Regions from separate parts of the Streptomyces sp. NPDC127177 genome, predicted to be linked through region 3. Evidence: riboswitches for the same ligand, from Rfam matches in the RefSeq annotation. Region 3 holds a riboswitch; each other region holds the start of a gene.
The links. Region 3 has a riboswitch for cobalamin ahead of ACFVJX_RS26745 (ribonucleoside-diphosphate reductase subunit alpha). Riboswitches for the same ligand answer to the same signal wherever they lie in the genome.

Region 1 (3,245 bases), on a different contig from region 3:
TTGGTCTTGATCTCGCTGAAGTAGGTGCTGGCTGCCCGGGTGTTGGCGGTCACCTTCAGCCCGACCTCCCGTAGCTGGCGTGCCATCAGGTCCGCCGCTGGTTCCCACGCGGCGTCGACCGCGCTGGTCTCCACCGTGATGTGCGCCCCGTCCGCGCCGGCGGCCCGCACCAGCTTGCGCGCCTCGTCGATGTCGCGTTCGCGGGGCGCGATGTCGTCGGGATAGCCGCGCAGCCCCATACCGAACAGGTCGTTGCCGGCCTCACCGTGGCCGGCCAGGGCGATACGGACGAGGGCCGGCCGGTCGATGCCCAGCTGCACGGCACGTATCAGGCGCGGGTCGTCGAACGGGGCGCGGCCGGTACGCAGCAGGAGCTGCTGGGCGGTGGCGCGCGCGGCCGTCAGCAGGCGGATCGAGCCGTCCTTCTTCAGCCGCTCCACGGAGGCCCCGGCCATGTCGGCCGCGTAGTGCACCTGTCCCGACAGCAGCGCGTTGAGCCGGGCCGATTCCTCGTTCGCGGGAACGATCTCCAGCTCGGCGATGTGCGGGGCGCCGTCCCAGTGGTCCGCCCACCGCCGGTAGCGGGCGGTGCCGCCGGGAGTGAACGACACGTAGGTGAAGGGGCCGGAACCGACGGGCTTGCGGAAGTCCGTCGTACCGTCGGGGATTATCTCGGTGCCGGGTCCGGCGAACACGGTGGGGAACTCGAAGTTCGGCGCCTTGAGCACGAAGGTGACGGACCGCTCACTGTCCGCCCGGCTCGCGGTGAGGTCGATGGCCGACAGCAGTACCTGCGAGGGCGAACCGACCTCGGGGTCCGCGGCGCGCCGGTAGCTGTAGAGGACGTCCTCGGCGGTGACCGGCTTCCCGTCGTGGAAGCGGGCCGCACGCAGCCGCACGCGCCACCGGGTACCGGAGGCGTCGCTCTCCCAGGACTCCGCGAGCCGTTCGCGTACCGACATGTCATCGGCGTACGTGCCCAGCGTGTCGTAGAGGGCCTTGGCGCGGGCCTGGTCGACGAAGTTGGGGGCGACGTGCGGGTCCAGGGTCTCCTGGGAGCCACCCGACGTGAACGCGGCACGGAACCGGTCGCCGCTCCCGCCGTCCTTCGTGTCGCCGCCACAGCCGGTGAGCAGGCCGGACGCTGCCAGCGCCAGTGCCCCTCCGGCGGCCAGCACGGCTCGTCTGCCGGGTTGCGGCCGGTCCTCGGGGCCCGTCCTGAGGGCATGCGTCGTCACAGTCGATCCTCTCCGGGGTGTCCTCGCCCCTGAACGTCAGACCGGCGACGGGTCAGTCTCCTGGCTCCCGGATCGTCGCTCGCCTCCGCCTTCCCGCCCGCGGACGCGGACAGTGGCGTGCAGGAGATTCGCTCCCCGGTCACAGTGGCGGGACCGCGCCGGAATCGCACCGGCTTCCTGGTCCCCATCGCCTTGTGGGCTCATTGTGACGCACGGGGTGACGGGGGCCGGAGCCCGGTCACCCTCCACCGGCCTCGGCAGCCGGAGCCGGCCGCCCACGGCATCGAGCGGGGGCGACACCCGCCGTCTTCTGCCGCAAGAAGTTTCACGACGGAGAAAGTTCTCGGCCGGTACCTGCCGTAATCGCAGCTGAGCGACTTCTCCACCGGTCTAGACCTTAGAGGTACACCGGTGCCCCCTTTACGTGGCGAGCCGGTCCGTGCGTCACTCATGACGTGTCCGCATCAACATGCTCCTCGTGCGGCACGGTCAGCTGACGGAACGTTCGCACCGCCATCCCTCGCGTATCGGATCCGCACCGGCGCTCGCCGCCGGCCCTTCCGCTACGCGGGTAGATCCATCGTCCGCATCGTCACACCAGGAGGAACCCGTTGTTAACTCGAACCCACAACCCCAGACCCGCACTGCGCAAGATGATGGTGGCCGGGATCCTCGGGCTGACCATGGGGCTCGTCCCGTTCGTGTCGGCCGGCCCGGCAGCGGCACAACCCGTACGCGCAAGCGGCGACATCCCCCTCGGTGACGGCTACATGGGCGCCGGTTACCTCGCCGACGGCGAGAGCTTCAAGGCGGACACGCGGCAGGTGTCGCCCACCACCGAGGACGACGTGTCGACGAAGGCGACGCTCGCAGGCGTCGACGTGTCGCACTACCAGGGGACGATCAACTGGGCGTCGGTGAAGGCGGCGGGAATCCAGTTCGCCTACATCAAGGCGACGGAGTCCACCACCTACAAGGACCCGACTTTCAACACCAACTACGTCAACGCGTACAACGCGAAGGTGATCCGGGGCGCTTACCACTTCGCGCGCCCCAACCTCTCCACCGGGGCGACGCAGGCCAACTACTTCGCCAGTAACGGCGGAGCGTGGTCCCGGGACAATCTGACGCTGCCCGGGATGCTCGACCTGGAGGGCGGCTGCTACGGCAAGACGGCCGCCGCCATGCAGTCGTGGATCCTCGACTTCTACAACACGTACAAGTCCCGGACGGGCCGCGACGTAGTCATCTACACCAGCGCCAGCTGGTGGAGTTCCTGCACCGGCGGATGGAGCGGCATGTCCGCCCGCAGCCCCCTCTTCGTGGCGCACTGGACCAGCGCGTCCAACCCCTCCGTTCCGGCGGGCTTCCCGTACTGGACCTTCTGGCAGTACACCGACTCCGGCTCGGTGGGCGGCATCTCCGGCGCCGTGGACCGCGACCGGTTCAGCGGTGACGCCAGCCGCCTGCTGGCCCTGGCCAACAACACCGCCTGACGTACCGGCGGACACACCGGCCCGCCGCGGGCCATCCGGGTGCCCCGGTCGGATTCATCCGGCCGGGGCACCCCTCGTGCACCGTCGGTGCGCACCTGGGACGGGAGTCGCGCCTGGCCGAAAGACGCCGACGGCTCAGCGGTGAGGCGGAGGAAGGGAGCCGATGGGGCAGGCCCCTCGCCCCGTACGTACGGAATCCACAGGTTCGCCGACACGGACGCAACGACTAGTTCGCGCCATTGGAGCACGACTCCTTGCCGTGGGCGTCGCGGACTTCGTACGGTGCCCTTGCGCTTGGGAGCGCTCCCATAGCATGACGGACCCCCACGGTCCTCCCCCCACCCCTGCTTGACGGAAGGAACTCCCATGAATGCCACGCGCCGCAGGAGCTACCGTGCCCGCCCACTGCTCGCGGCCCTCGTGCTGATCGCCGGTTCGGCGACCGGCATGGCGGCGACGGCCGGCTCGGCCAGTGCCGACGCACAGACCTGTGAGCAGTTCGGCACGGCCA
Region 2 (3,245 bases), on a different contig from region 3:
CAGGGCGAACATGATCTCGGTGATGCCGACGTCGTTGGTGACCACGCGCTGTGGGGCTCTGTCGTAGGTCCTCTTCTCACCGCAGTTCTCCACGGTCACCGGGTAGTGGCCCCCGGCCGCGTGTGCCTTCGCTCCCTCTTCTCCGCTCTGTGGGGCGACGTTCGCTCCACAGGCGCTGAGGGCCATGACGGCGGTGAGCGCGAGGCCGAGTGCGGCGGGACGTATCAGGTTGGGCATGGTGGCAGTTGTTCCTCAGGAAGGGGTGACGGGGAGGAGACGGTCGAAGATCAGCTGTACCGCGCCGGTCTCCGGGTGCGGTACTCGATGCGCCCGTACGCCGAAGACCTCGGCCAGCAACTCGGGGGTGAGTACGTCGTGCGGAGCGCCCGAGGCGACAATCCGGCCACGGTCGATCACATGGAGGAGGTCGCAGTGGAGCGCGGCGAGATTGAGGTCGTGCAGAGCGGTGAGCACGGTCAGCCCGCTGGCACGGACCAGGGCCAGCACCTCCAACTGCTGCGCGATGTCCAGATGGTTGGTGGGCTCGTCGAGTATCAGAACCCGCGGCTGCTGGGCCATGGCTCGGGCGATCAGCACCCGCTGTTTCTCGCCTCCGGACAGGGTCAGGAAACCCCGGTCGGCCAGGTGCGCGGCCCCGACCTCAGCCAGTGCCTCCTCGCACCTCCGCCGGTCCTCGTCGGACACGCGTGCTGTCGGCCCCTGGTGCGGCATCCTTCCCATCGCCACGATCTCGGCGACGGTGAAGTCGAACTCGTACGTCGACTCCTGGGGAAGCGCGGCCAGCCTGCGGGCACCTTCACGCGGGCTCATCGCGTGCAGGTCCTCGCCACCGATCCGGACCGTTCCGGCCGAGGGGCTCAGGGCCCGGTACACACAGCGCAACAGGGTGGACTTGCCACTGCCGTTGGGCCCCACGAGGCCGACAAGCTGGGCCTCCCCCGCTCGCAGCGTGATCTCCTCGACGAGACGCACACCGGCGATCTCGACGGTGAGGTCATCGATCTCGATCTGCATCATGCGCTCCCGAAGGTGTAGGAGCGGCGGCGCATGAGCAGGACGAAGCACGGCACGCCGATCATCGCGGTCAGCACGCCGACCGGCAGTTCGGCCGGGGCGAGCAGCACACGCGAGAGGATGTCCACCCAGACCAGCAGCACGGCGCCCGCCGGCGGTGCGACAGCCAGCAGCCTGCGGTGGTCCGCGCCGACCATCATCCGTGCGGCATGCGGGACCATCAGACCGACGAAGCCGATCGCGCCGCTCACCGCGACCAGCGCCCCGGTGACCGCGGCGGAGACCAGGAACAGCTCCTTGCGCAGCCTTCCCGCGTCCACGCCGAGGGCGGCGGCGGTCTCGTCGCCCATCGCCAGGGCGTTGAGGCGGCGGGCCGACCACGCGAGGTGTGCCAGGCCACCCGCCGTGACGCCCGCGGCAATCGGCACGGAGGACCAGGTGGCGCCTCCGAGACTGCCGAGCATCCACATCATGGCCGAACGGGCGGCCTCACCCCGTTCTGCGGCGAACACCATGAACGTCGTGACGGCCGAGAAGCCGTAGTACATGGCCGTGCCCGTCAGGACCAGTCGCAGCGGGGTGAGGCCACGAGCGCTGCGGGCGATCGCGTAGACGAGCATCATCGCGAGAAGCGCGGAGAGGAAGGCTGCCGTGGACAGGGCCCAGACGCCGAGCGCGCCGAACACTCCGAAGATGAGTACGGCGTTCGCACCGACAGCCGCACCGGAGGAGATGCCGAGGACGAACGGGTCGGCCAGGGCGTTACGGACCATGGCCTGCACCGCGACGCCGATGGCCGACAGGCCTGCTCCGACGACCGCGGCCAGCACGGCACGCGGAAAACGCAGTTCCCACACGATGGTGTACCCGGGGACGTCGCCGGGAGAGATCGACCCTCCCGTCAGACCGGCCCACAGGTAGCGCACCACCTCTCCCCAGGAGATCCCGGAGGCCCCGATACCCGCGCCGCAGACAAGAGAGAGCGGCAGCAGAGCACCGAGAGTGATCACCAGAAGTGGCAGGGGCGCACGCCGGGGAGGGGCGGGTCCGCCACCGGTGCGTGCCGCGCGCGAGGGTGCGGCAGGTATGCGTTCGAGGGGAGTGACCACGATCGGATCGCTTTCACCTCAGGCCGTGCACCCTACGATCGAAGGAACGGCCCGGACGCGAAGCGCCTACGCAGCGCCTCTCGCAGTCCACGGCGAATTGACGGGAGCTATCACCGCCACGGGTAATCGGGCTTGCGGAGCCATGGGGCGGGCTCCGCCTACCGTTGCGGGTCAGCGCCGGAATTCGACCGGACTTCCCCCGCGGGGCGATTGCAGCTTAGCGGGTACCGGATGACACAGGTGCACGCCCCGGACCTGGGGCCGGCCGCCCGCACGGTGGCCTCTCCCAGTCCCAGCCGCAGTCGAGTGCGACGAGCTGACGGGCTGACGGGCTGACGGGCTACTGATACTCCCCGTACTGCGGGAGGTACTGAGCCGATGGCCTGGGAAGGATCCAGCAGCGGTTCGACGTGACCCTCCTGAAGTGTTCCGCCGGGCGATACGGCCCGATGCCTCGCGATCGGCGGAACCCCTCCAGTCGTCGTCACACCGCGGCGCCGGCGTCCTCACGCGGTCCCGCCGATGCGGCGTCGGGGGCCCGGCCCGCCGGCGGCACGGCGGGCCGGAGGTCCGGGGCGTCGGCGGTGCTCCCGGCCGCCGCGCGGCGACGTGCAGCGAAGGTGATGGCGATGAGGGTGAGCGCGACGGTCCCGGAGAGCGCGGGCCAGTACACGTAACGGTAGTTGGACTCGGGAGCGGTGGGCAGGTAGGCCAGGATGTACAGGAGCGAGCTGGCCCCGAGGAGCCGCAGTTCCCGGGAGTACGGGCCGGGCCACCGGCGGCGCAGCACGAGCACCAGCGAGACGGCCAGCCAGAACCAGCCCTGGAACAGCAGAGGCAGGTCGCGGGCGGCGCCGGTCACGTAGTTGCGCAGCGCGCCCCTCAGGGTGTCGTTCAGTGGCTCCTTGCGCACCTCCGGGTGGAGCCGGGCGCCGGCGTTGACGTGGGTGCCGTTCCAGAAGACCTGATTGCTCTGGAAGAGCAGCTTGGTGAAGACCTGGATCCGGTATTCGGCGTAGCCCTTCCAGTGCTTCGGCATCTGCTGCGTCCACATCCGGACGACGACGTCGGCGCGCCGGTCCAGATACGTCACGTCGAACG
Region 3 (3,245 bases):
GACCCGCGGGGGTCGTCCCCCCTGCACCGGAGCCTGCCGAAGCTGCTTGGGGACGCTCGGCGAGATCGCAGGACGCCTCGTAGGCCGCGAGCATGATGCGCTCGGAGATCCTCGTCGAGAGCGCGCGGGCCTCGGGGGAGTCGAAGGGCAGCCGCAGCTGGAAGAAGACGTCCTGGAGGCCCATCGCGCCCAGGCCCACCGGCCGCCAGCGGGCGTTGGAGCGCCCGGCCTGCTCGGTCGGGTAGAAGTTGATGTCCACGACCCGGTCGAGGAAGGTCACGGCGGTGCGCACGGTGGCGTCCAGGCGCTCCCAGTCGATGGTGCCGTCGGCGACGAACGCGCCGAGGTTGACCGAACCCAGGTTGCAGACGGCCGTCTCGCCGTCGTCGGTGACTTCCAGGATCTCGGTGCACAGGTTCGACGAGTGCACGACGCGGCCGGGCTCGGCGGTCTGGTTGGCGGTCCGGTTGGAGGCGTCCTTGAACGTCATCCAGCCCTGGCCGGTCTGCGCGAGGGTCCGCATCATGCGGCCGTACAGCTCACGGGCCGGCATGGTCTTGCGGGCCAGGCCCTTGGCCTCGGCGGCCCGGTACGCGGCGTCGAACTCGTCGCCCCACAGGTCGACCAGGCCCGGCACGTCGGCGGGGGAGAACAGCGACCACTCGCCGTCCGCGTCGACCCGGCGCATGAACTCGTCCGGGATCCAGTGCGCCAGGTTGAGGTTGTGCGTGCGCCGCTGGTCCTCACCGGTGTTGTCGCGCAGTTCGAGGAACTCCTCGATGTCCGCGTGCCAGGTCTCCAGGTAGACGGCGGCGGCGCCCTTGCGCCGGCCGCCCTGGTTGACCGCGGCGACGGAGGCGTCGAGCGTCTTCAGGAACGGGACGATGCCGTTGGAGTGCCCGTTGGTGCCGCGGATCAGCGAACCCCGGGCACGGATACGGGAGTACGAGAGGCCGATGCCGCCCGCGTGCTTGGAGAGCCGCGCCACCTGGTGGTAGCGGTCGTAGATCGAGTCGAGCTCGTCCAGCGGCGAGTCCAGCAGGTAGCAGGAGGACATCTGGGGGTGCCGGGTACCGGAGTTGAAGAGCGTCGGGGACGAGGGCAGGTAGTCCAGCCGGCTCATCAGCCCGTACAGCGCGGCGACGTCGTCGAGGGCGCGCTGGGAGTCGTCCTCGGCCAGTCCGGCCGCGACGCGCAGCATGAAGTGCTGCGGGGTCTCGACGACCTGGCGGGTGATCGGGTGGCGCAGCAGGTAGCGGCTGTGCAGGGTGCGCAGGCCGAAGTAGCCGAAGCGGTCGTCGGCACCGTCGGTGAGTGCCTGCCCGACCAGCGCGTCGAGGGCCGCGGCGTGGAGCGTCACGAACTCGGCGGTGCGGTCCGCGATCAGACCCTCGCGGTGTCCGACGGCGACCGAGGCGGAGAAGGACGTCGCGCCCTGTCCGGCTGCCTCGTCCGCGATGGAGCGGGTGAGGAGACGGGCGGCGAGCCGGGAGTAGGCGGGGTCCTCGGAGATCAGACCCGCGGCGGCCTCGGTGGCCAGCGAGCGCAGTTCCGCCTCGTCCGACCGGGCGTTGCGGCCGCGCAGCGCGGCGGCGGCGACGCGTCCGGGGTCGGTGTCGGGCAGATCCGCGGTGAGGTCGGTGAGGGTCCGCAGCAGTGCGGTCCCCGGTCCGTCCTGCGCGGGTCCGCCGGACCGGACCGCTTCGGACTCGGCTGCTTCGGACTCGGCCGCTGAAACCGGATCGGCTGGCGCGATGGTCACGTGGTGCTCTCCCTCGCTCGGCTCGGGGCCGGTGGAGGGAGCGGGGCAGCCGGGCGGAGCGGGACCCGGGGCAGGGCAGCACTCCGTGCGGCGTCCACCGGCCCATCCACGAGGCCCGGACGTCTGGGCATCCGGATCGGTCGAGCCGGATGCGCTGTCGGCAGGTCCTCGGACTCACGGGTGCACAAAAGCGCACCGAGTACACCGTTGCGGGACAGTTCCGGATTCGCACCGGATTTCCCTGCGGCGACAACGAGGTTGAGCATACATGTGGGGGCAGCCGGATGCGGCAGCCCCCACATGTTGTGTCGCGCGAGATATCGGCCTTGCCCTATGAACCCGGCCGAAGCTCCAGGCGGTACGTCAGCAGCTTGAGGTCTTCGAGGGGACTCCAGTCCTTCTCGGGGGTCCGTACGAAGCCGAGGCGCGCATAGATCCTATGGGCGCCGTGCATGGTCGGCTGCGTCGACAGGACGATCCCCCTGACCCCGGCGGTGCCTCGTGCGCGCTCGATACAGGCCCGCACGAGCGCCTCGCCCGCCCCCGCGCCCCGGGCCTCGTGGGAGACCGCCAGCATCCGGAACTCGGCTTCGTCCGGGGCCGCGATATCGGCCCACCGGTTTCCCGGCGGGGCGTACGTCACGCCGCCCAGGACGCGGCCCCGCGTGTCGGCCGCGACGAGCACCTCGGCCTCGGCGGCCCGCCGGGTGACGTCGCGCAGGTGCACCAGGTAGGGGTCGTCGGCGCCGAAGTCCAGCAGCCCGTCACCGAGGTACGCCTCGGCGGTGATCTCGCCGAGGAGGGCGTGTTCGGAGGGCTCGACCGGCCGGATCGTTATGTCCATGGACGGAAGTCTGCCGCACTCCCCGGCCGTGCCCGCAAGCGATTTCCGCCGGGCACGCGAACGGGCCGCCGCACCCCCTGCGCGCGGGGGTGCGACGGCCCGTACCCGGTGTCGTCAGTGGCCGCCCGGTGCGCCGGCCGTGGCCGGCGGGAGCTCCGTCTTGACGCCCGGATCGCCGGCGTCCGCGGTGTAGTCGTCCGGAGCGGTCTCGTCGATCCCCGCGGGGGCCTTCAGAGCGTTCAGGACGAAGGTGAGGACGACGGTGACCACGATGTTCAGCACGAACGCCGTGAGGCCGATGTAGCCGATCTCACCGAGGCCCGGGATCTCCTTGGAGGACCCGCCGAAGTGCGCCTGGGTCGGGCTGGCGACCCCGTACGCGGCGGCCGTCCCGTAGACCATGCCGACCGCCCAGCCGGCGAGCAGCGCCCAGCGGTGGAACCACCGGGTGAACAGACCGCCGACCAGGGCCGGCATCGTCTGGAGGATCCAGATCCCGCCGAGCAGCTGGAAGTTGATCGCGACCGTCTTGTCCATGGTGAGGACGAAGGCGAGCGCGCCGACCTTCACCAGCAGCGAGACCAGCTTGGAGACCTTGGTCTCCTGGGCGGGCGTCGCGTCGGGCTTCAGGAAGTCCTT

Region 1: linked by a shared signal. The riboswitch ahead of ACFVJX_RS06020 (ABC transporter substrate-binding protein) and the one ahead of ACFVJX_RS26745 (ribonucleoside-diphosphate reductase subunit alpha) in region 3 are both predicted to bind cobalamin.
Region 2: linked by a shared signal. The riboswitch ahead of ACFVJX_RS11035 (FecCD family ABC transporter permease) and the one ahead of ACFVJX_RS26745 (ribonucleoside-diphosphate reductase subunit alpha) in region 3 are both predicted to bind cobalamin.

The regions. Positions count from the first base shown of each region.
Region 1 covers NZ_JBHXUW010000005.1:152,119-155,363, forward strand. Annotated here, with positions in the region: gene ACFVJX_RS06020 (ABC transporter substrate-binding protein) at 1-1,238, opposite strand, end outside; cobalamin riboswitch at 1,271-1,457, opposite strand; gene ACFVJX_RS06025 (GH25 family lysozyme) at 1,895-2,734, shown strand; gene ACFVJX_RS06030 (glycoside hydrolase) at 3,101-3,245, shown strand, end outside.
Region 2 covers NZ_JBHXUW010000013.1:111,309-114,553, forward strand. Annotated here, with positions in the region: gene ACFVJX_RS11025 (ABC transporter substrate-binding protein) at 1-237, opposite strand, end outside; gene ACFVJX_RS11030 (ABC transporter ATP-binding protein) at 253-1,035, opposite strand; gene ACFVJX_RS11035 (FecCD family ABC transporter permease) at 1,035-2,144, opposite strand; cobalamin riboswitch at 2,244-2,374, opposite strand; gene ACFVJX_RS11040 (hypothetical protein) at 2,629-3,245, opposite strand, start outside.
Region 3 covers NZ_JBHXUW010000049.1:38,076-41,320, forward strand. Annotated here, with positions in the region: gene ACFVJX_RS26745 (ribonucleoside-diphosphate reductase subunit alpha) at 1-1,762, opposite strand, end outside; cobalamin riboswitch at 1,904-2,034, opposite strand; gene ACFVJX_RS26750 (GNAT family N-acetyltransferase) at 2,094-2,606, opposite strand; gene mctP (monocarboxylate uptake permease MctP) at 2,721-3,245, opposite strand, start outside.